Regions from separate parts of the Stenotrophomonas sp. a6 genome, predicted to be linked through region 2. Evidence: predicted binding sites of a transcription regulator. Region 2 holds the regulator's gene; each other region holds the start of a gene.
The links. The regulator FliA, encoded in region 2, starts transcription of late flagellar genes. The targets are predictions, from matches to a motif close to TAAAGTTTNNCNNNCNNNGGCCGATAA.

Region 1: the regulator FliA is predicted to act here: its motif matches at 2,490-2,516, upstream of Q9Q79_RS06315 (GGDEF domain-containing protein).
Region 3: the regulator FliA is predicted to act here: its motif matches at 3,456-3,482, upstream of Q9Q79_RS17095 (GGDEF domain-containing protein).

What each region holds. Positions count from the first base shown of each region.
Region 1 covers NZ_CP133161.1:1,358,881-1,366,632, reverse strand. The annotation lists gene Q9Q79_RS06320 (TonB-dependent siderophore receptor) at 10-2,259, opposite strand; gene Q9Q79_RS06315 (GGDEF domain-containing protein) at 2,549-3,964, shown strand; gene Q9Q79_RS06310 (MFS transporter) at 4,047-5,261, opposite strand; gene Q9Q79_RS06305 (helix-turn-helix domain-containing protein) at 5,340-5,789, shown strand; gene Q9Q79_RS06300 (metallophosphoesterase) at 5,863-6,990, shown strand; gene Q9Q79_RS06295 (response regulator) at 7,122-7,752, shown strand, end outside.
Region 2 covers NZ_CP133161.1:2,106,582-2,114,333, forward strand. The annotation lists gene Q9Q79_RS09765 (flagellar motor protein) at 1-586, opposite strand, end outside; gene Q9Q79_RS09770 (chemotaxis protein CheA) at 688-2,517, opposite strand; gene Q9Q79_RS09775 (protein phosphatase CheZ) at 2,520-3,125, opposite strand; gene cheY (chemotaxis response regulator CheY) at 3,125-3,517, opposite strand; gene Q9Q79_RS09785 (RNA polymerase sigma factor FliA) at 3,575-4,318, opposite strand; gene Q9Q79_RS09790 (P-loop NTPase) at 4,315-5,202, opposite strand; gene flhF (flagellar biosynthesis protein FlhF) at 5,189-6,811, opposite strand; gene flhA (flagellar biosynthesis protein FlhA) at 6,957-7,752, opposite strand, start outside.
Region 3 covers NZ_CP133161.1:3,727,113-3,734,864, reverse strand. The annotation lists gene Q9Q79_RS17120 (LysR family transcriptional regulator) at 1-625, shown strand, start outside; gene frmR (formaldehyde-responsive transcriptional repressor FrmR) at 696-971, shown strand; gene Q9Q79_RS17110 (S-(hydroxymethyl)glutathione dehydrogenase/class III alcohol dehydrogenase) at 1,031-2,140, shown strand; gene Q9Q79_RS17105 (YqcC family protein) at 2,149-2,508, shown strand; gene fghA (S-formylglutathione hydrolase) at 2,572-3,402, shown strand; gene Q9Q79_RS17095 (GGDEF domain-containing protein) at 3,591-5,036, shown strand; gene Q9Q79_RS17090 (hypothetical protein) at 5,076-5,546, opposite strand; gene Q9Q79_RS17085 (universal stress protein) at 5,552-5,998, opposite strand; gene Q9Q79_RS17080 (LysR family transcriptional regulator) at 6,140-7,057, shown strand; gene Q9Q79_RS17075 (MFS transporter) at 7,211-7,752, shown strand, end outside.

The sequences.
Region 1 (7,752 bases), 750 kb from region 2:
CTCATCGGGTCAGAACCCGAAGCGCAGGCTGGCCCAGTACGCGCGGCCCGGCTCGTTGTAGGTCGCCGCGCCGGCATCGCTGCTGTTGGCCTCGCGGAACAGGCGCTTGTCGGCCAGGTTGTTCACGCCGAAGCCGAAGCTGACCGTCTCGGTCACCCTGTAGCGCGCGCTCACGCCCCAGATGTTGTACGCACCGCGATCCTGCAGTGCGATCGATGGGTCGCAGGTGCCGGTGCAGCGCGGATCATTGTTGATGTTGGTGGTGGCCGGCTTCTGCTTGCCGTAGAACGTGCCGGTCAGCAGCAGCGACAGCTTGTCGGTGGCCTGCCAGTCCAGCATCGTGTTGACGGTGTACTTCGGAATCACCGACAGCGGCTGGCCGGTGCGCTTGTTCTCGTTCTCCACCATGTAGGTGAAGTTGTTGCTCCACTTCAGGCGGTTGCCCTGCTCGCCCAGCAGCGGGATTACCAGGTTGCCTTCCAGCCCCTGCACGATCGCCTTCGGCGCGTTCTCCCAGCGGAAGATGCGGCCCCTGGTGTCGGCAGTCAGGGCGATCTGGGTGTAGCCGGCCTGGATCTTGTCCTTGTAGTCGTTATGGAAGTACGTCAACGAGGCCTGCCAGCCGCTCCGCGGTGCCCACTCGATGCCGAGTTCCTTGTTCAGGCTGGTTTCCGCCTTCAGGTCCGCATTGCCGCGCATGTAGCAGCCGGAGCCCAGGCTCGGCAGTGCATTCGGGCAGCCATTGCCACGGGTGTAATACAGATAGTCCGGATTCGACTGGTACAGGTTCGGCGCCTTGAACGCCCGGGCGATGCCGCCCTTCACCACCCAGTCGCCGTTGATGCGGAACTGCGCGTTGAGGCTGGGGCTGGTGTTGTTGCCGAACTGGCTGTGGTGGTCGAAGCGCAGGCCCGGGGTAACGATCCAGCGCTCACCCAGGTAGATGTTGTCTTCGACGAACACGGCGGTGGTCTGCGCATCGGCCTTGCCCCGCGCACGATCGGCCGACAGCCCCGGGATGCCGCCGCCGCTGCTGCTGGACTGGCTCATCGAGTACGGGTCGGTCAGGCGGCTGTCCAGGTATTCAAAGCCAAGCGTCCAGATGTTCTCGGCACCACCCAGCGTGGCCGGGAAGCTCACTTCGCCGTCCAGCTGGTAGTTGCGCAGTCGCGAGGTCGACCAGTCGCTGCCGTTGAAGCTGCCTTCCGGGCCACCGGCCAGGCCTTCGTTGATGCGTGAGTTGTTCACCGCCTCCACCGCGGCCGTCACCCGCGAGGTCACGTCGCCCCAGCGGCCACGATGGGTGATCGCGCCGGTGTTGCGGTACATGCGGTTGGTCTCCGCTTCGCCCTCGGCCAGTGCCGCCAGGTCAACACCGGTCGATGTACCGGTGGTGCTGACCGCGCGATCACCAGCGTAGATGTTGCCCTGGCGGCTGGTGCCGGCTTCGAACTCCACCACCTGGTTGGCGGTCACGTCCCAGCGCAGCAGCGCGTTGACATCGCGGTTCTTGACGCCCTCGCGGCCGGCCGGCGGCACCGCGTTGGGGTTGGTAGCGTACTGGCGGTTGAGCTCCAGCGAGTCCGCGTCGGTCTTGTTGAGATTGCCGTACAGGCGGAACGACAGGGTGTCGGTCATCGGCCCACTCAGCTGCAGGCCGACGCGTTCGCTGCCACCTTCGGCGCTGTGTTCGGGCACCAGCCCATACAGGTCCACCGCACCGGTCAGGTCACCGGTCGGGCGCTTGGTGATGATGTTGACCACGCCGCCGGAGGCACCGGAGCCATAGCGTGCCGCCGCCGGGCCGCGCAGCACTTCGATGCGCTCGATCATTTCCGCCGGCACCCAGTTGGTGTCACCGCGGGTATTGCGCTCGCCGCTGCGCCCCATGCGCACGGCATCGCGTGCGCCGATGCGCTTGCCATCGACCAGGATCAGGGTGTTTTCCGGGCCCATGCCACGCAGGTCGATCTGGCGGTTGTTGCCGTACTGGCCCGAGGCGCTGTTGCCGGTCAGGTTGACGCCCGGCATGGTCCGCAACAGCTCGGCGATGTCGTTGGCTGGCGGGCGCCGGGCGATATCCTCGGCGGTGATGGTCGAGGTGCCCAGTGCCTGGCGCGCGATCTGCGAGGCGGTGACGTGCACCGTGTCGATATCGGTGGCGTCGGTTTCGGCCTGGGCGGTCAGGGCGCTGCCCGCCAGCAGGGCGGCAACGGCAAGCGCCAGCGGGCGCGGCGAATGGACAACGGCAGGAGACATGATCAGGACCTTCTGGCAGGGCTGCGGGGCCTCTGGCAAAGGGCTTGAGGCAACGACGAGGGGGGGGAGGCGGAGCCGTCCTGCAGGCACCTGCAGCCCGCTCCGTGCGCGCATTCTCCCATCAATGCGAGTGCTTCTCAAATGCGTTCACTCATTGCCGCAGCGGCGTCGATGTGCTTTGCGCACCGTGCAAGCCTGCACCGCGCGTAAACTGGCCGGCTACCCCGCCATCAACCGTATGCCACCGCGGCCGATACCCGTGGTTTGCCGTACGCAGTCAGAGATCGACGTGGAACCACCCCAACTGGACGATGCCAGCCAGCCGCTGGCCGAGGCCTGGCAGCAATGCCTGCTACAGGCCGGCCCTGCCGCCACCGCGCTGCTCAAGGCCGCTGCCACCGATGCCCCACCCGCGCTGGCCCAGCGCTTTTACGAAGTGCTGCTGCAGGACGGGCGCGCACGCCGCTTCCTGTCCCACGACCAGGTCAAGCAGCGCCTGCAGCCGGCCATGCAGCGCTGGCTGGTACAGCTGCTGACCACCGACGCCGCTGGCATCGCCACCACGGTCGCCTCGCAGCGGGTGATCGGCGACGTACACGCACGGGTCGGCATCCCGGTCGACCTGGTCACCCGCGGTGCGCGCGTGCTCAAGCACGAGCTGTTCGTGCGCCTGCGCGACGACGCGCCCGACAGCGCGACCGCGTTCGCCGCCATCGCCTGCCTCAGCGCGATCATGGACATCGCCATGGAAGGCATGACCCTGGCCTACACCCATGCGCGCGAGCGCTCCACCCGTGCCGACGCCGCCTACCGGCTGTTCTCGCTGGTACAGAACGTCGGTACCGAACGCGAGCGCCAGCGCGCATTGCTGCTGGACTGGGAGAACGCCCTGCTCTACGCCCTCGCCGGCCACGTGCAGGCCAGCGACAACGCCAGCCTGGCCACCTCGGAGTTCGGCCTGTGGTTCACCCACAAGGGCATCCCCAGCTTCGGCGAAAGCAGCGAAACGCAGCAGGTGGGTCAGTTGATGGCCCGCATTGACGGCCACCTGCAGCGCGCGAGTGGCGATGCTCCGGCGCAGCGACTGGCGGTGCTGCCGGCCATCCGCGAGGACCTGGCCGCCATCCGCACCCTGATGACGCTGCTGTTCGAGCGCATCGGCGAACTGGATGCCGGCAGCGACGCGCTGACCAACCCGCTCAACCGTCGCTTCCTGCCCACCGTGCTGCGCCGGGAAATCGAGCTGGCCACGCGCAACCGCACACCGTTCTCGCTGCTGCTGCTCGACCTGGATCATTTCAAGGCAATCAACGACGGCCATGGCCACGATGCCGGCGACCGTGCGTTGCAGCACGTGGCCGGCCTGCTCGGCCAGCTCACGCGTGGCAGCGACTACCTGTTCCGCTATGGCGGCGAAGAATTCGTGGTGGTGCTGGTGGCCGCCAGCGCGTCGCAGGCGACCGTGATCGCCGAGAGCCTGCGCCGGCAGATCGCACAATCACCGGTAGCACTGGCCAATGGCCAGGTGCTGGAGCTGACCGCCAGCATCGGCGTGGCCGGTCACGATGGTCATCCGGACTACGAGCGGTTGATGGCACGTGCCGACGCCGCGATGTACGAGGCCAAGCGCAGCGGCCGCAACCGCGTGGTGGTCGCCAGCGCGGACCTGCAGGAAGCCCCGGGGCGGCGTGCACTGCAGCGATGACGGCAGGACAGGTAGAGTCGACCGCTGGTCGACTATCGCGCGCAGCGCGGGATTTTTCGCCGTCGGAACGAAGAGCAGTCGACTAACAGTCGACTCTACCGGTTCGCGCGCCAGCCGCTGCTTTCACCGCCCCCACCCGCCATGCTGCCCACCACAGCAGCGCCAGCAACGCGATGCCTGCCCCCAGCAGGCACACAGCGGGCCAGCCATGCCGCACCTGCATCCAGGGCCCCGCCGCCGCGCCTGCACCACTGCCCACCGCATAGAACAGCATGTACAACGCCATCAGGCGCCCATGCTGTTCTGCCGGTGCACGCAGCAACGATGCCTGGTTCGAGACATGCAGTGCCTGGCCGCCCAGGTCGAGCACGACCACACCCAGCAACAGCAAGGACAGCGAATGCGGCAGGCCCAGCAGCGGCCACCACGCGACCAGCATCAACAACAGCGCGCCGAGGCTGACCCGATGCGCGAAACCACGGTCCATCCAGTGTCCGACCCGCGCCGCCATCAGCGCACCGACCACGCCGGCCAGGCCGAGCGCGCCGATGGCTGCGATCGACCAGTGCAGCGGCGGTGCCGACAGCGGCAGGGGTGCCGCCGCCCAGAACACATTGAGGCCGGCAAACAGCAGCAATGCCAGCGGCCCGCGCTCGCGCAGCGTTCGATCGCGGCGCAGCATGCCCTGCATCGAGCCCAGCAGCTCGCGCCAGCGTGGAGGGACCGACGGCACCGGTACTGCGGGCAGGCGCCGCCACAGCAGCGCCGCCAACGCTGCCATCACCACCGCTGACAGCAGGTAGACCCTCTGCCAGCCAAAGGCCGCCGCCACCGTACCGGACACCACGCGCGCCAGCAGCAGGCCGATGAACACGCCGCCCTGCACCACACCGACCACGCGACCGCGCTGCTCGGGCGGTGCCAGCATGGCGGTATAGGCAATCAGGCCCTGGGTCAGCGCGGTGCCCAGCAAGCCTGCCAGCAGCATGCCCGACAACAGCCAGCTCGCCGTGCGTGACGCCGCCAGCCACAACAGGGCCAGCACCAGCGCGATCAACTGCAGCCGCAGCAGGCGTCGCCGGTCGCCGCGGTCCGCCAGCGGCAGCAGGCCAAGCAACGCCAGCACGCTGCCGGCCTGGGTGGCAGCCAGCACCGCGCCCGCCACGGCCCGGTCCAGCGCAAAGGCGCGTGCAAGCTGATCCAGCAGCGGCTGCGCGTAGTAGACGTTGGCAACACTGGCGCCAGCGGCAACCGCAAGCAGGACCAGCAGTGGACGGGAAAACGATGCGGCACTCATTTTGTAGTTGCAATTTGAAACCAGATGCAGGCTATCGCTATTGGTTTTAAACTGCAACCACATTCGGAGATACCCAGCATGCACGCTGACAGCCCCTGCCCTGTAGCCCGCAGTGCCGACCTGCTCGGTGACCGCTGGGCATTGCTGGTGATCCGCGACGCGTTCGACGGCATCACCCGCTTCGGTGATTTCCAGCGCAGCCTCGGCGCGGCGCGCAACATCCTCAGCGACCGCCTGCGCCGGCTGGTCGAGGCCGGCATCCTGCAGCTGCAGCCAGCCTCCGATGGATCGGCCTACCAGGAGTACGTGCTCACCGCCGCAGGCCTGGAACTGTTCCCGCTGCTGGTCGCACTGCGCCAGTGGGGGGAGCGCCATCGCTTCGGTGCAGGCGAAGCCCATTCGCAGCTGATCGAATTGGCGACGCGGCGGCCGCTGCCCTACATGCAGCCGCGCGGGCGCGATGGCCAGCCGCTTCAGCCCACTGCCACCCGCGTGCGCAAGCTCAAGGACGACGGGCGCGACACCTGATCCGCCCATTCGCGCACACCGACGGACGCCCGCGCCGGTTAGCATCGGATCTTTCCGCCGCTGGATGCCGCCGATGTCGCGCTGTCGCCCTTCCCTGCTGACCGCCCTGCTGTTGCCGCTGCTGGCCTGCGCCACAGCAACCACGCAGGCCCGCGAGGTTGCCGCTCCCGCCGACCACGTACAGGCCGATGGACCCTATGTGTTCCGCCAGGGCAACCAGCTGCAGGCCAGATGGATCTGCGACGACAAGGTCGAGTCGCACACACTTGCCACGCAGGCCGCAGGCACCGACATCCCCCCGCGTTGCGGCTACGAACACAGCGTGCACGTGGCCGCCCCGAATGCTCCGTCGGTCTCCGTGCTGCCGGCCGTGCCGCGCATCGTGGCGCTGTCCGACATCCACGGCCAGTACGGGCTGCTGGTGCGCCTGCTGCGCGCCCACCAGGTCATCGACGCACAGGACCGCTGGGCGCTGGGCAAGGACACCCTGGTCATCGCCGGCGATGTATTCGACCGCGGCCCGCAGGTGACCGAAGCCTTCTGGCTGCTGTACGGCCTGCAGCAGCAGGCGGCCGCCGCCGGTGGCGCAGTGCACTTCGTGCTCGGCAACCACGAAACCATGGTGCTGTACGACGACCTGCGCTACGTCAACCCGAAGTACCTGCGCAGCGCCCAGCTGCTCGGCCGCAGCTACCCGCAGCTGTACGGTGCCGATTCGGTGATTGGGCAGTGGCTGCGCACCCGCCCGGTGCTGCTGAAGATCGGCGACACCCTGTTCCTGCACGGCGGCATTTCGCCCGAGGCAGTGCAGCTGGCGCTGGACCCGGCACGCACCAACGCGGCCTACCAGGCCTCGCTGGGCCTGCCCAAGGCCGAAGTGAAGGCCGACCCGGCCACCGCACCGCTGTATGACGGCAAGACCAGCCCGATCTGGTACCGCGGCTATTTCGATGGCCGCCTCGACACCGCGGGTGTGCAGGCTGTGCTCGACCGCCTGCAGCTCAAGCGCATCGTGGTTGGCCATACCTCGATGCCGCACGTCAGCAGCTTCCACGGCGACCGCGTGATCGCCATCGACAGCAGCATCAAGAACGGCGAGAACGGCGAACTGCTGTTCATCGAGGGTGGCAAGCTCAGCCGTGGCCTGCTGGATGGTTCGCGGGTGCCGCTGGCGCTCGGTGAGCCGGGCCTGCAGGACTGAATGGAGGGACAGCGCGACGGTGCCGGGAGGTGCCGGCGCGCTCCACCTGCAGCCGGTTTGCGGCTACCCTCGGCAGCCGAGAGGCCCACCCCGTCCATCCGGTGGGCCTGACCGTTACAGGAGCCCCGCGCATGCGCGTTCTGATTGCTGAAGACGACCCGGATATCGCCTCCGGCCTGTGCGCCTCGCTGCGCCGGCAGGGGCACGTGGTCGACCACGTCGACAACGGTGCGCACGCCGATGCTGCACTGGGCTCGACGCAGTACGCGCTGCTGGTACTGGACCTGGGGCTGCCGCAGCTGGATGGCCGCGACGTGCTGCAGCGCCTGCGCCAGCGCGGTGATGGCCTCGCAGTGCTGGTGGTGACCGCCCGTGACGGCCTGGCCGAGCGCGTGCGTGTGCTCGACCTGGGTGCCGATGACTACCTGGTCAAGCCGTTCGCGCTGGACGAGTTCGAAGCGCGCGTGCGCGCCCAGCTGCGCCGGGTCACCAGCAATGGCAACCCGGACCTGCGCATCGGCCGCCTTCGCATCGACCTGGCCGGGCATCGGGTGTGGATCGACGACCAGTCGCTGGAACTGACCGCACGCGAGTTCGGCCTGCTGTCGGCACTGGCAGTGCGCGCCGAGCGCATCGTGTCACGCGCGCAGTTGGTGGAAGCGCTGTGCGACTGGGGCCAGGACCTGACCGACAACGGCCTGGACATCGCCCTGCACCGCCTGCGCCGCAAGCTGCAGCCCGGCGGCATGGGCATCCGCACCG
Region 2 (7,752 bases):
CCGAGGCGATGCCGTAGATGGTGGCGGTGAATGCGGCGGCGATGCCGTGGCCGAGTTTGCTCGGGTCGGCCAGGTTCTTCATCACCGCGATCAGGCCGAGCACGGCACCGATGATGCCGAGCGTGGGCGCGTAGATGCCCATCGCCTCGAATACCTTGGCACCGGCCTGGTCCTGGTGTTCCTGGCTGCCCAGTTCGATTTCCAGCATGTGCCGCATCGATTCGGGCTCGACGCCGTCCACCAGCAGCTGCAGGCCCTTGCGCAGGAACGGGTCCTGCTGCGCTTCCACCTGGGATTCCAGGCCCAGCAGGCCCTGGCGACGGGCGATGTTGCTCCACTCGACGATCTGCTGGATCAGTTCGCGGCGATCGCTGTGCGGCGGGCGCACGACCCAGCGCACGATCTTGAACGCATGCTTGAACACCGCCGGCGAAGTGTGCAGCAGGATCGCGGCAACGGTGCCGACGATGACGATCACGAACGCCGCAGGCGACCACAGCGACGCCAGGCCGGCGCCCTTGAGGATGCTGCCACCGACCAGCGAGGCCAGGGCGAGAAAGAGTCCAATGAGGCTGAGTCTATCCATGGTTCCGGTATCGGCTTGTATGAATGGGACTTGAGACACCGGGAGAACGCGTACAGACGGTAGTCACAGTTTTCGGGTCGCCGGGCCATGCCCGGCGGCGTTCAGCGTATGCCGTCCACGTCCAGGATCAGTGCCATGCGACCATCGCCGATCAACGTTGCACCGGCATAACCGCGCAGGCCGCGCAGGGCTTTTGGCAGTGGCTTGATGACCACTTCCTCGCGCCCGCGTACCTGGTCCACGACCAGGCCGAAGCGCGCTTCGCCGGCCTGCAGCACCACGATGGTCAGCAGGGTTGACGCGGCCGGCGTCACATCCAGCCACTGGCGCAGGTCGACCAGCGGCAGGGTGTGCGAGCGGCGATCAAGCACGGCGCGGCCATCGAACCAGCCCAGCGAGGTGCGCGGCGCGTGAAGCACTTCCATCACGCGTGCCAGCGGTAGCGCGTAGACGTCCTCGCCGGCCTGCACCAGCAGAGTCGGCAGGATCGCGAGGGTGAGCGGCACGCGGATCAGGAAGCGGCTGCCACGACCCAGTTCCGACTGGATCTGGATCTGGCCGCTCAGTTCGCGGATGCGCGACTGCACCACGTCCATGCCGACGCCACGGCCGGAGATGTCGGTGACCTGCTGCTTGGTCGAGAAGCCCGGCAGGAACACCAGGTGCAGGCACTCCTCGCTGCTCAGGCGGGCGGCGGCTTCCGGATCGATCAGGCCTTTCTCACGCGCCTTCGCGCGCAGCTTCTCCGGGTCGATGCCGGCGCCATCGTCCTGCACCTCGATGCTGACGTAGTCGCCTTCCTGCTGCGCCGACAGGCGTACATGGCCCATCCGGGGCTTGCCTTGTGCTTCGCGCAGATCGGGCATTTCCACGCCATGGTCGATGGCGTTGCGGACCAGGTGCACCAGCGGATCGGCCAGTGCTTCGACCAGGTTGCGGTCGAGTTCGGTTTCGGCGCCGACCAGCTCCAGGTCCACTTCCTTCTTCAGCGAGCGGGCGACGTCGCGGGCGACCTTGGGGAAGCGCGAGAACACCTTGCCCACCGGCTGCATGCGGGTACGCATCACCGCCGACTGCAGGCGGGCAGTGGCGATGTCCAGCGTCGATACGGCGCGGTCCAGCTCCTCGTCGCGCAGGCGTGCACGCAGGGTCTTCAGGCGGTTTCGGGAAAGCACCAGTTCGCCGATCAGGTTGACGATCGCATCCAGGCGCTTGGTGTCCACGCGCACGGTGTGCTCGGCCTCGGCCATCGGCTTGGCCGCCGGCTTGGCGGCGGGCGCCGGTACGGGCGCCGGGCGCGGTGCAGCGGCAGGTGCCGCCACGACGGTGGCAGCAGGCTTCGCGCCTGGCGCAGCGCCACCGTGCAGCTGGTCCAGCAGCGCTTCGAACTCGTCTTCGCTGATCAGGCCGTCGTCGGCCTTCCGGGCCGGCGCGACCGCGGTCGGTGCGTTGCCGCCATGCAGCTGGTCGAGCAGGGCCTCGAATTCGTCGTCGGTGATCAGGTCGCTGCCAGCTGCCGCAGGGGCGGCCGCAGCGACCGGCGCGGCAGTGCCACCGTTCATGTCGAACTGCGCGATCAGGTCCGGCGGCGCATAGCCTGGCTCGGTGCCGGAGGACACGGCGTCCAGCATCGACTGCAGGTAGTCCAGCGATTGCTGGGCGGCGTCGAAGTGGTGGGCCTGCAGCACCGCCTGCCCGGCACGCGCGATGCCCAGGGCCTCTTCAGCGGCGTGGCACAGTTCGACCATCGCGGTGACGCCAAGGAAGCCGGCACCGCCCTTGAGCGTGTGGTATCCACGGAACACCGCGTTGAGCTGCTCGGTGTCCTGCGGTGCCTGCTCCAGCGACACCAGCTGTTCGCCCAGGCGATCCAGGATTTCCTGTGCCTCGATGATGAAGTCGGCAGTGATGTCGTCGGATACCGCGCTCATGCTTACAGCCCCAGATCCGACAACAGGTCGTCGGCGTCGTTCTGCGAGACCGCGTGGCGGTCCAGTCCCTTCAGTGCCGGCCCGGCCAGTTCCGGGTCGGTGCGATGCTGTTCCGGCGGCAGGCCGAGTGCGCCGAAGCCCTCGTGCACGCGGCGGACGATGCCGACCACGCGACGGATGATCTGCCCGGTCAGGTCCTGGTAGCTCTGGGTCAGGGCGATCTCGGTCAGGTTGTGGCGGATGCGCTCGAGCTGCGCGTCCTGGCCCGGCTGCAGGCCTTCAGCACGCAGCTGTTCGGTCAGGCTGCGGCATTCCTCGGCCAGGTCCAGGGTGCGGTGCGTGGCCTGTTCGGTCATTGCCACCACGTGGTCCAGGCGTGCGCAGGCGTCGTCCAGCTCACCGGCCTCGCTGGGCACGGTCGGCAGCTCACCCAGTGCCTGCCCCAGCTCGCGGGCCAGCCGCGAGAGGCCGCTCATCATCGGCTGCGTACGCAGCGCGACCAGTCCGTCGATGCGCTGCCGCCAGGCGGCCTCGTCACCGGACTCGAGTGCGTCCAGGGCTTCCTGCAGGCGCAGGGCGAGGGCGCTCTTGTCGACCGTGGTATCCATCAGGCGCTGGCCGCCAGGCGTTCGAAGATCTTGCCGAGCTTCTCTTCCAGCGTCTGCGCAGTGAACGGCTTGATGATGTAGCCGTTCACGCCGTTCTGGGCGGCTTCGATGATCTGTTCGCGCTTGGCTTCGGCGGTGACCATCAGCACTGGCAGGGTCTTCAGCTTGGCATCGGCACGGATCGCCTTCAGCAGCTCGATGCCGGTCATCACCGGCATGTTCCAGTCGGTGACCACGAAATCGAACGGCTGGCTCTGCAGCAGCGACAGCGCGGCATGCCCGTCCTCGGCTTCGGCGGTATTGGTGAAGCCCAGATCGCCCAGCAGGTTCTTGACGATCCGACGCATGGTCGAGAAGTCATCGACGATCAGGATGCGCATGTTCTTGTTCAAAGCAGAGTTCCTTTGTTGTTCATTCCGGGCGGCCGGGGGCAGCCGCCTCGGGCATGTTCATTCTTCCAGGCCGGCGTCCGCCGCCTCGAAAATCTTGAGCCGGCCACGCAGGCGCAGCACCGCCTGGCCGTGGATCTGGCAGACCCGCGACTCGCTCACGCCGAGCACCGCGCCGATCTCCTTCAGGTTCAGTTCCTGCTCGTAGTAGAGCGAGAGCACCAGCTGTTCGCGCTCGGGCAGGTGGCCGATGGCCTTGCCCAGCTCGCGGCCGAACTCACCACGCTCCAGTACCTGCTGCGGGGTCGGGCCGCCCTGGGCGACGGTGTCCAGCTCGCCCTGGTCCTCGATGCGCGACTCCAGGCTCAGCACCTGGCCACGGGCGGCGTCTTCCATCAACCGCAGGTATTCGGGCAGCGGCATCTCCATCGCTGCGGCCACTTCGGTGGCGCTGGCGGCGCGGCCGCTGCTCTGTTCCAGGCGGCGGATGGTGGCGGCGGCATCGCGTGCACGGCGGTGCACCGAGCGCGGCACCCAGTCGCCACGGCGGATCTCGTCGATCATCGAACCGCGGATGCGGATCGAGGCATAGGTCTCGAACGAGGCGCCCTGGTCGGCGTCGTAGCTGCGCGACGCTTCGATCAGGCCCATCATGCCGGCCTGGATCAGGTCGTCCACTTCAACGCTGGCCGGCAACCGCGCGGCCAGGTGGTGGGCGATGCGCCGCACCAGGTCCGAATGCTGGGCGATGACCTCGTTGGCCGCCGAGCGCTGGACTTCCCTGTACTGGGCTGCGCCTTTCATGCGGCCACCCCGCGCTGCTTGAGGATGCGCTCGAGGAAGAACTCGACGCCGCCACGCGGTTCGGTCGGCGCCTGCCAGCGTGCGGTGCGACGCGCGATCTCGGTGATCGCCAGCGCGGCCGGGCTGGACGGGTAGGCCTTCACCACCGGCTGCTGGCGCTGCACCGACAGGCGCAGCCAGTCGTCCTGCGGCACGCAGCCCAGGTAGTTCAGCGAAACATCGGCGAGGAACTTCTCGCACACGCGGGTCAGCTTTTCGTACAGCACGCGGCCCTCGTTGGGGTCGCGCACCATGTTGGCCACTACCTGGATGCGGTCCACGCCGCGTTCGCGCGACAGCACCTTGATCAGCGCGTAGGCGTCGGTGATCGAGGCCGGCTCGTCACAGACCACCACCACGGTGTCCTGCGCGGCCTGGCAGAAGGTCAGCACGCCGTCGGTGATGCCTGCGGCGGTGTCCACCACCATGATGTCCAGTTCGCGTTCCAGCTCGGAGAACACGTTGACCAGGCCGACGTGCTCGGCCGGGGCCAGCTCGGCCATGTGCCGGCGGCCGGACGCGGCCGGCACCACCAGCACGCCGTTCGGGCCTTCGACGATGACGTCGTCCAGCGAGCAGCGGCCGGCGACCAGGTCGGCCAGCGTGAAGGTCGGGTTCAGCCCCAGGATCACGTCGATGTTGGCCAGGCCCAGGTCGGCGTCCAGCAGCAGCGTGCGCTTGCCCATCCCGGCCAGTGCCACCGCCAGGTTGGCGGACACATTCGTCTTGCCCACGCCGCCCTTGCCGCCAGTTACGGCAATGGTGCGCACAGGGCCGAGCGGCTCGCTGCGGGTGGCCGACAGCGGGAAGGTCTTGGTCAGCTTGGCGTACTCACGCGACGGCATGGTTCAACTCCGGGTTGCAGGGCATATCGGCCGCGCGGCGCAAATCTTCAAGGCGAAGTACGAGATTGGCCGCACTGGCCCGGTGCAGGTCCTCCGGAACATCCTGGCCATCGGTCACCCAGGTGATCGGCAGGGCGTGGTCCACGGCCACTGACAGGGCGTTGCCGAAGCGGCCGGTCTCGTCCAGCTTGCTCAACACCAGGCCCTGCAGGTTGGCGGCGCCGAAGCGGCGGACCACCTCGTCCATGTCGCCGAAGCTGGTGTTGGCCGGCAGCACCAGCAGGGTGCGTACCTGGCGGGCGGCGCGCAGCCACTGCAGCTGCGCGGCCAGCGCGCGGTCGCGCGGGCCCAGCCCGGCGGTGTCGATCAGCACCAGCTTGTAGTCCTTCAGGCGTTCCAGCAGCTGGTCCAGGTCGGTGCCGCTGTTGGCTTCGTGCACCGCGATGCCGAGCTGGCGGCCGTAGCCGTACAGCTGCTCGCGGGCGCCGATGCGGGTGGTGTCGGTGGTCACCAGGGCGACGTCACGCGGCGCGTGTTTCTCGGCGAAGCGCGAGGCCAGCTTGGCGATGGTGGTGGTCTTGCCGGCGCCAGTCGGGCCGACCAGGGCGATCACGCCGCCTTCTTCCAGCGGGTCGACCGGGGCGATCGGCAGCTTGCGCGAGATCAGCCCCAGCATCAGGCCTCGGCCACGATGGGCTTCGGTCTCCAGCGGGATCTGCATGGCCACGTCGCGGGCCAGCCCGGCGTCGAAACCGTACTCGTCCATCAGGTCCAGCGCGGTGGCGCGCACCGGGCTGCCACGCAGGCGCTCGTCGGTGAAGCGGTTCATCTCGCGCTCGATCACCTGGCGCATGCCGGCCACTTCCTGGCGCAGCTGGCGGATTTCGGCGTCGTCCTGGGCAACCACGGTCAGCGTCGGTGCCGGGGCCAGCATGGGGGCCGGGCTGGCTTCGCCGGCGGCTTCGAGCGCTGCCGTTTCGCTGGCGGCGATGTCAGGCTGGACATCGGCCATGGCAGCGCCCGGCAGCGGCGGCGGCTGCACGGCGGGGGGCACGCTTTCGTGATGCGTGTCGTGCGGCGGGTCGATCTGGAAGCGGGCGCGGTTGGCCGGCGCGGTGACGGCCGGGCCCGGTGCAACGATGGCCTCGGCGAACGGGGCGAAGATCTGTTCGGGCAGCGCCGGTTCGTTGACGGCGGCGCGCGCCAGGGTGGCTGCGAAGCCGGTGCTGCCGCGGGTCGGCACGATCTCGTCGGCGCTGTCCAAGGTGCGGCCGGTGGCACCCACGGCCGCACGGGCGAGGGCGGCCACGGCCGAGGTGGTGGCGGCCACCGGCTCCGGCGCCGGGGCAGCGCTGCGGCGGCGGGTGACCGCGGCGATCACCGCGTCAGCAGCGGTGCGCGGCTTGGGAGCCGGCGGCGGTGCGACATCACGGCGCGAGGCTTCCAGTGCACGCTGCACGGCGCTCTCGTCGTAGTTGGCCGCGGCGACGATCTCGACGCCTTCCTCGATCCGGCGGTTGGACAGGATCACGGCGTCAGGACCATGTTCCTTGCGCACCAGGTTCATGGCCGAGCGCATGTCGGCGGCGACGAATCGTTTGATTTTCATGCTGTGGTCACGGGACGAAGACGGCGGGGTGGCGGTCGGAGAACTCGGGTGGTCGGTGGTCTGCACGGTGCGGGTTCCCCTTGGTATCTGTCTGTTGCGTTGGTTCGAAGGTGGTGTCTGTTTTCTGGCGCATCGGTGGGCGGCGTCAGCTGATCGTTCCGACCAGCTTCAGGCGCTTGTCCTCCGGCACCTCGCTGTAGGCCAGGACCGACAACGACGGAACGCTGTGGCGGACCAGGCGCGCCAGCGCGGCGCGCACCGGGCCCGGTACCAGCACGACCGCCGGCTCGTTTCGCGCTTCCTGCTTGCTGACACATTCGGCCAGGCTCTGGTGCAGTCGCTCTGCGAGTCCGGGTTCCAGCGCGGCGCCGTTGCCCTGCGTGGACTCCTGCAAGACACGTTCCAATTGCGGGTTGAGGGTGAACACCGGCAGCTCCGCCGACATTCCGGCGATCTCCTGCACGATGAAGCGGCCCAGCGCGGTGCGCACGGCAGCGGTCAGCACCGCCGGGTCCTGGCTGCTGGGCGCGTGTTCGACCAGCGCTTCGGCGATCTTGCGCAGCTGTCGGATCGGGATGCGCTCGACCAGCAGGTTCTGCAGCACGCGCACCACTGCCGACAGCGGCAGCGCCTTCGGCGTCAGATCTTCGACGAGCTTGGGCGCGCTCTTGGCCAGGTTGGCCAGCAGGTGCTGCACTTCCTCGTGGCCGAGCAGTTCCGGCGCATGTTCGCGGATCAGGTGCGAGAGGTGGGTGGCCACCACGGTGGCCGGGTCGACCACGGTGTAGCCCAGCGTTTCAGCCTGGGCACGCTGGTGCGGCTGGATCCAGGTGGCATCCAGGCCGAACGCGGGATCCTTGCCGGCAATGCCCTCCAGGGTGCCCAGCGCGCTGCCCGGGTCCAGCGCCAGTTCGCGGTCCGGGTGGATCTCGGCGGTGGCC
Region 3 (7,752 bases), 1.6 Mb from region 2:
GCGGCTGCGCATCGACATGCCATCCTCGTTCGGGCGCCTGGTGGTGCTGCCGGTGCTGTTGCGGCTGTGCCGGCAGTACCCGGACCTGCAGTTGACGATGACCTTCACCGATCATTTCGTCGATCCCGTCGAGGAAGGCATCGACCTGCTGATCCGCTTCGGCGGGCTGCACCAGGCCGAGCATCTGGTGGCGCGGCGGCTGGGGCGTCAGCGACTGGTCACCTGCGCATCGCCGGAGTACCTGCAGGCGCACGGCGTGCCACGCACGGTGGAGGAACTGGCGCAGCACCGCAGCATTGTTGGCTTCCGCCACGGGCAACCGGTGTGGTGGCGGATCGGTAGCGAGGAGGACGAAGGGACATTCATCCCGAATGCGCCGTATCAACTCAATGACGGCGACGCGGTGATCGAGGCGGCCATCGCCGGGCTTGGTATCTGCCAGATGCCGGTTTCACTGGTACGCCGTCACCTGGATTCCGGCGCGCTGCGGTCGGTGCTGGATGCGCACATGCAACGGCACATCGATATCCACGCGCTGTGGCCACCGACGCGCCACCTGCGGCCCAAGGTGCGCTACGTGGTGGATGAACTGACCCGGTTGGCGGGTGAGGGATTGTTCGATTGAGCCGGCCAGGATTGAGTTCGTGACTTCGGCTTGTATACTATCCCCCAGTATAGTTCCGAGGTGGCCCGCCATGCCGCACTCCCCCGAAGAGAAGAAAAAGGTCCTGGCCCGCGTGCGCCGCATCCGCGGCCAGTGCGATGCGCTGGACCGCGCGCTGGAAGCCGGCGCCGACTGCGGGCCGGTGCTGCAGCAGATCGCCGCCATCCGTGGCGCGGTCAACGGCCTGATGTCCGAGGTGATGGAGGCTCATCTGCGCGAGGAGTTCGGGCAACCCGCAGCCTCCGATGAACAACGCGCCGAACGCGTGCGCGATATGAGCGCGTTGATCCGCTCGTACCTGAAGTAAACGACGGCGCAACATGGCGCCGCCCATCCTGTCATTGCCTGTCTCTGGAGAATCCACCCATGAAATCCCGTGCCGCCGTCGCCTTTGGTCCCGGCCAGCCGCTGCAGATCGTCGAGATCGACGTCGCCCCGCCGAAGGCAGGCGAGGTGCTGGTGAAGATCACCCATACCGGTGTCTGCCACACCGATGCGTTCACCCTGTCCGGCGATGACCCGGAAGGCCTGTTCCCGGTGGTGCTGGGCCATGAAGGTGCCGGCATCGTGGTGGAGGTCGGCGAGGGCGTGACCAGCGTCAAGCCCGGCGACCACGTGATTCCGCTGTACACCGCCGAGTGCGGCGAGTGCCTGTTCTGCAAGAGCGGCAAGACCAACCTGTGCGTGGCCGTGCGCGCCACCCAGGGCAAGGGTGTGATGCCCGATGGCACCAGCCGCTTCAGCTACAACGGCGAGCCGCTGTACCACTACATGGGCTGCTCGACCTTCAGCGAGTACACCGTCGTTGCCGAGGTCTCGCTGGCGAAGATCAACCCGGACGCCAACCCGGAGCACGTCTGCCTGCTCGGCTGTGGCGTCACCACCGGCATTGGCGCGGTGCACAACACCGCCAAGGTGCAGGAAGGCGACAGCGTGGCCGTGTTCGGCCTCGGTGGCATCGGCCTGGCGGTGATCCAGGGTGCACGCCAGGCCAAGGCCGGCCGCATCATCGCGGTGGACACCAACCCGTCCAAGTTCGAGCTGGCGCGCGAATTCGGTGCCACCGACTGCATCAATCCGAAGGATTTCGACAAGCCGATCCAGCAGGTCATCGTTGAAATGACCACCTGGGGCGTGGACCACAGCTTCGAGTGCATCGGCAACGTCAACGTGATGCGCGCGGCGCTGGAATGCGCGCACCGTGGCTGGGGCCAGAGCGTGGTGATCGGCGTGGCCGGTTCGGGCCAGGAGATCTCCACCCGTCCGTTCCAGTTGGTGACCGGACGCAAGTGGATGGGCACCGCCTTCGGCGGCGTGAAGGGCCGCAGCCAGCTGCCGGGCATGGTCGAGGATGCGATGAAGGGCGATATCGAACTGGCTCCGTTCGTCACCCACACCATGGACCTGGACAAGATCAACGACGCCTTCGACCTGATGCATGAAGGCAAGTCGATCCGTTCGGTGGTCCACTACTGAGCCGCGTCATGGGCTGGTTCGATGCCCTGCGCCGGCCGCGTGCGGAAGACCCGCGCGCGGCCCTGGTGGTGCCGATCGAGCAGGCGTTGCGTGCGCTGGGCTGGGTCGACGGCGAGGTGGGACCACCGCGTGCGGTGACTTCGGCCTTCGGCAGCGACGATGGCATGCCGTTCGAGCAGTGGCTTGCGCAGGTATTCCTGCCGCGCCTGCACGAAGCCCGCGCCGACGGCCAGTGGCCACCACGCAGCGACGTGGCGGTGGCGGCGTATCGCAACCTGGACGGCCAGCCTGGCGTCGAATCGTTGCTGCGCCTGCTGGCGCAGCTGGATGAACTGATCAACCAAGGCATCCACGCCGGGCGTGGATAAGCCGACCAAGGTCGGCATCTACCAGAAGCACGCGTGCGCTGACGCGCCGCGCAGGAGAGCACCATGGAACGCATTGAACACCGCGCCTGTTTCGGCGGCTGGCAGGACGTCTACCGCCATCATTCGACCACGCTGGGCTGCGACATGCAGTTCGCCGTGTACCTGCCACCGCAGGCGGAAACACAGAAGCTGCCGGTGCTGTACTGGCTGAGCGGCCTGACCTGCACCGAGCAGAATTTCATCACCAAGGCCGGCGCGCAGCGTTATGCGGCCGAGCACGGTGTGATCATCGTCGCGCCCGACACCAGCCCGCGCGGTGATGACGTAGCCGATGCCGAGGGCTACGACCTGGGCAAGGGGGCAGGGTTCTACCTCAATGCCACCCGCGCACCGTGGGCGAAGCACTACCGCATGCATGACTACGTGGCGCAGGAGCTGCCGGCGCTGATCGAGGCGAACTTCGCGGTGACCAACGCGCGCGCGATCAGTGGCCATTCGATGGGCGGCCATGGCGCGCTGGTGATCGCGCTGCGTAACCCCGGGCGCTATCGCAGCGTGTCGGCGTTTTCGCCGATCGTCGCGCCCAGCCACGTGCCGTGGGGGCAGAAGGCCTTCCATGCCTATCTGGGCGACAACCCGGCCGACTGGGCGCAATGGGATGCCTGCGAGCTGATCGCTATGGCTGACGAGCGCCTGCCGCTGCTGGTCGACCAGGGCGAGGCGGACGAGTTCCTGCAGACCCAGTTGCAGCCGCAGCGCCTGCAGCAGGCCTGCGACGCCGCCGGCCATCCGCTGACCCTGCGCCTGCAGCCCGGCTACGACCACAGCTACTACTTCATCGCCAGCTTCATCGGCGAGCACATCGCCCACCACGCCCGCGCCCTGCAGGGCTGAGGGCTTTCCGGTAGCGCCGGCCGCTGGCCGGCAACCTGCAGCCCTGTGATTCATTGGGTTTGCCGGCCAGCGGCCGGCACTACCATCGCGGTGCACTCGGAGTGTCGTTTTGCCGCAGTGGATCACGCCGCTGTGGCGTGCCGGCGCGCTATCGTGCGCGTAGACGGCCTTGCGGATCGGGGGGATGCATGCCGGTAGTGCTGGCGCTGCTGTATGTGCTGTGCCATGGCCTGGTGCTGGCCCTGTGGCCTGGCCCCGCCGGGGTAGGCTCCTTCGTTTTCCTGACCGGCGCACCGCTGCTGGCCGCCGCCGCGTGCCTGGTGCGGGCGCAACGTGACCGCGCCGCTCTGGGCTGGCGTTCTACCGCGATGGCACTGCTGCTGTGGGCCGGCGGCATGACGTTCAACATGGTGGATGCGCTGGGTGCCGGCCGGGCTGACTTCACCCCACGCGTCAGCCTGTTGTTGTACGTGCTGTATGGCGTGCCCCTGGTGTTCATCCTGGCGCGGGCACGCCGCGAGCGCCTGAGCATCAGCCTGATCGACGCGGCGATGGCGGCGCTGCTGGGTGTGCTGTTCTTCGTGCACACCGCATCGTTCGCCGCCCGTGTCGAGGTCGACGCCCATGCGATGTCCAACATGCAGCGCATGTTCGACATCCAGAACCTGTGTATCGCCGCGTTCGCCGTGGTGCGATGGCTGGCCGGCGACGTGCCCGAACGGCGCAGGTTCTTCCGCGCACTGGCGCTGTACGCGATGGCCTATCTGCTGGTGGCCTACTACATCAACCATTACACGTCCGACGATGCATTCGGTGCGTTCAACGATCTGCTGATTGACATACCTTTCCTGCTGATCGCCTGCCTGGCGCTGGACACGGCGCCGGACGCAGGCACAACGCCGCACCCGCGGCTGGCGAGGACGGTGCAGGCCGCCGGTCCGATCATCCTGCCATTGCTGCTGCTGGTGGTCGGCACGCTGGTGGTCGATCATGCGCGGCCGTTGGCCGTTGCCGGCTTCGTCGTAGCCACCCTTGGCTTCGGCCTGCGCAGCGTCCTGCTGCAGACCGATCTTCTGGAACGCCAGGCAGCACTGGATCAACTGGCGCGGCAGGATGGCCTGACCGGCGTGGCCAACCGCCGCGAGTTCGACGCACGGCTGACGTCCGAGTGGAATCGCGCACGGCGCAGCGGCACCGAGCTGGGCCTGCTGCTGGTGGATATCGACCACTTCAAGGCCTTCAACGACCAGCACGGCCATCCGGCCGGTGATCGTTGCCTGCAGGCGGTGGCCGGGGTGCTGAAGGCCATAGCCGGTCGCGGTGGTGACAGCGTTGCGCGTTATGGCGGTGAAGAGTTCGCCGTCATCGTGCCCGGAAGCCCGTTGTCGGGCGTGCTGGCGCTGGCCGAGCGGCTGCGCGAAGCGGTCGAAGCGCTGCCCTTGCCGGAAGGCCCGGTCAGCATCAGCGTCGGCGTGGGTTACCTGCATCCGCCGGCTCTGGCCAGTGCCGATCAGTTGCTGGCAGACGCCGATGCCGGCCTGTATGCCGCCAAGCGGGCTGGCCGCAACCAGGTGATCCTGCATGCGCATGTGCTGGACGACGAGGGCAGCACGCACGGAACGATGGACTGCTGAGCAGCTCTCTGCATGCGATCACACGGGGGGCGCGACGGCTTATCGCTGCCGCAACCAGCCGGTCGGATCGAGCAGCCTCAGCCCGACCGGTGACAATGAGCGTTGCCGCAACGGCAGGTTTGCCGCCTGCACGGCCATCGCACAGCGTGCCAGTTGCCGGCGCAACGGTGCCAGCGTGTCGTCTTCGCGGGGCCGCGCATGCCGCCATTGTGCGATGCGCAGCAGGCAGACCAGCAGGTCCAGTTCGCTGGCGGCAATGAAGGGAGAGCCGGCCGGCAGCAGATCGATCGGAGCGGCGGGGGTGGCCAGCAGCGGCAGCAGGCCGATGAAGGCGTCGCATCCCTCCTGGCCAAGCCCGAGTCCGCTCAGCTGGGCAAGGCCATCGGCCTGCAGATCGGGGTCGCGCAGCTGCCGTATCGCGCCCAGCAGCGCCTGTTCGCCGCGGCCGAACTGTCGACCGAAGGCGCGGTAGTTGACCCGGGTGGGAAACAACGGGGAACGGGAGGCCATGGTGGCTAGGGCTGTGGGTCGCGGGTTTCCACCAGTACCGGACAGGGCGCGTGGTCGATGGTCCATTGCCCGATCGAGGGTTCGAACAGGCGTTCCAGCCGGGACAGGTGGCGGTGGCCGATGACGATCAGGTCGCACTTCAGGCGCCGGGCCTGCTCGCTGATCACTTCGCCAGGGTCACCGGAGGGAATCTGCGCGATGGCGTCAATGCCGCGTTCGCGCAGCTCGGCCAGGGCTTCGGCCAGCACCGCTTCGGCCCGCGAGCGCTGGCGGGCGGCTTCCGGGTACTCGATGCGGTCGGCTTCGCTGGCATCGGCCGCCAGCGCGAATTCGGGGTCGAGCACGCACAGCAGGTGCAGGCGGCTGTGGGGGCCGGCGATGGCGGCGGCCAGGTCGAGCACGCGTGCGTGCTGGGGGCCACCATCCAGGGCGACCAGCAGGGTATTGAACATGGATGTCTCCTTGGCAGGCCGGGGATGGTCGCCGATGTCACCGCGCGCACCCATGCCGTGCGCGGCAGTCAATGAATGCGTCGAACGCAATCCACCGTGGTTGCAAGTGCCGTAAAGTCATCTGATTTACTGGAGACTGTCATGCCCCTGCCGGACCTGAACCTGTTGCTGGCACTGGACGTGCTGATTGACGAATGCAGCGTGGCCGCCGCCGCGCGCCGGATGAACCTGAGCGCGCCGGCGATGAGCCGTACCCTGGGCCGGATCCGCAACGCGCTGGGCGACCCGGTGCTGGTGCGTGCCGGCCGCGGTCTGGCGCCCACGCCCCGCGCCCTGCAGCTGCGCGAGCAGGTCCGCGATGTGATCGAGCAGGCCCACCGCGTCTTCAACGCCGGTCGTGAAGTGGACATGCGCGTGCTCGAGCGGACCTTCAGCGTGCGTGCCAATGATGTGTTCGTCGGGGGGTTCGGCGGACGCCTGCGCGAGCTGTTCCGCCAGCAGGCGCCGCGCGCAGTGCTGCGCTTCGTGCCCGAAGGCGATACCGATGACGATGCGATGGCGCAGGGCCGGATCGACCTGTACATCAGCACGGCCGGCAAGCATGCGCCCGATACCAAGGTGCAGAACCTGTTCAGTACCTCGTTCATGGGCGCCGCGCGCGAAGATCATCCCTTGTTCGATGAGGAGATCAGCGCCGAGCGTTTTGCCGCCTGCGACCACATCGCGGTGTCGCGCCGCGGCTTGCCGCGTGGTCCGATCGACGATGATCTGGCCGCGCTGGGCCTGCAGCGGCGGGTGGCGCTGATCAGCCCGACCTTCCACGGCGCGATCTTCGCGGCGGCCGAATCGGACCTGATCCTGCCGCAGATGCCGAGCGTGATGCTGGAGCGGATCGTCAGCATGCGCCTGCCGCTGCGCCTGTTCCCGCTGCCGATCCCGGTGCGGACCGCCGCCATCGTGCAGGCCTGGCATCCACGCCTGGACAACGACGCCGCCCACCAGTGGCTGCGGCGGTCGATCAAGACCATGTGCGAAAGCGCAGGGGAGGCCCCGCGCTGACATCTGCATGCGTGCGCCTGGCGCACGCCTGGGATGCGGGTTGCGCCATTTTTCGCAGGGTACCGGCTCCCTAGACTGCGCTCCCCGGAGTTTCACTGAGCGCATTCCAATGACCCCCAACATGCCGTGCACCGCACGGATAGGTGCCCGGCGATGAGTACGCCGGCCGCCGCTGTCCCGGCCGCCGCAGCGCCCCGTCCTGCCGCCGCCCCCGGGCTCGATCGCCGCATTCTGGTCGGCCTGTGTGGCGTGCTGCTGGCGGTGCTGGTGTCGGGCTTCAACGAGAACATCACCAAGGTCGCCCTGGCCGACATCCGTGGCGCGATGGGTTTCAGCGTCGACGACGGCAGCTGGGTCGTCGCCCTCTACAGCGCGATGTCGGTCAGCGCGATGGCCTTCGCACCGTGGTGTGCCGCCACCTTCTCGCTGCGCCGCTTCGCATTGGCGATGATCGGTGGCTTCATGGTGCTGGGCGTGCTGTGCCCGCTTGCCCCGAACCTGCAGGTGTTCCTGCTGCTGCGCGCGCTGCAGGGTCTGTGCGGTGGCGCGCTGCCGCCGCTGCTGATGAGCGTGGCGCTGCGCTTCCTGCCCCCGGGCATCAAGCTGTATGGCCTGGCCGGCTACGCGCTGACGGCGACGTTCGGCCCAAGCATGGGCACGCCGCTGGCCGCGTTCTGGGTCGAGCAGGTGGGCTG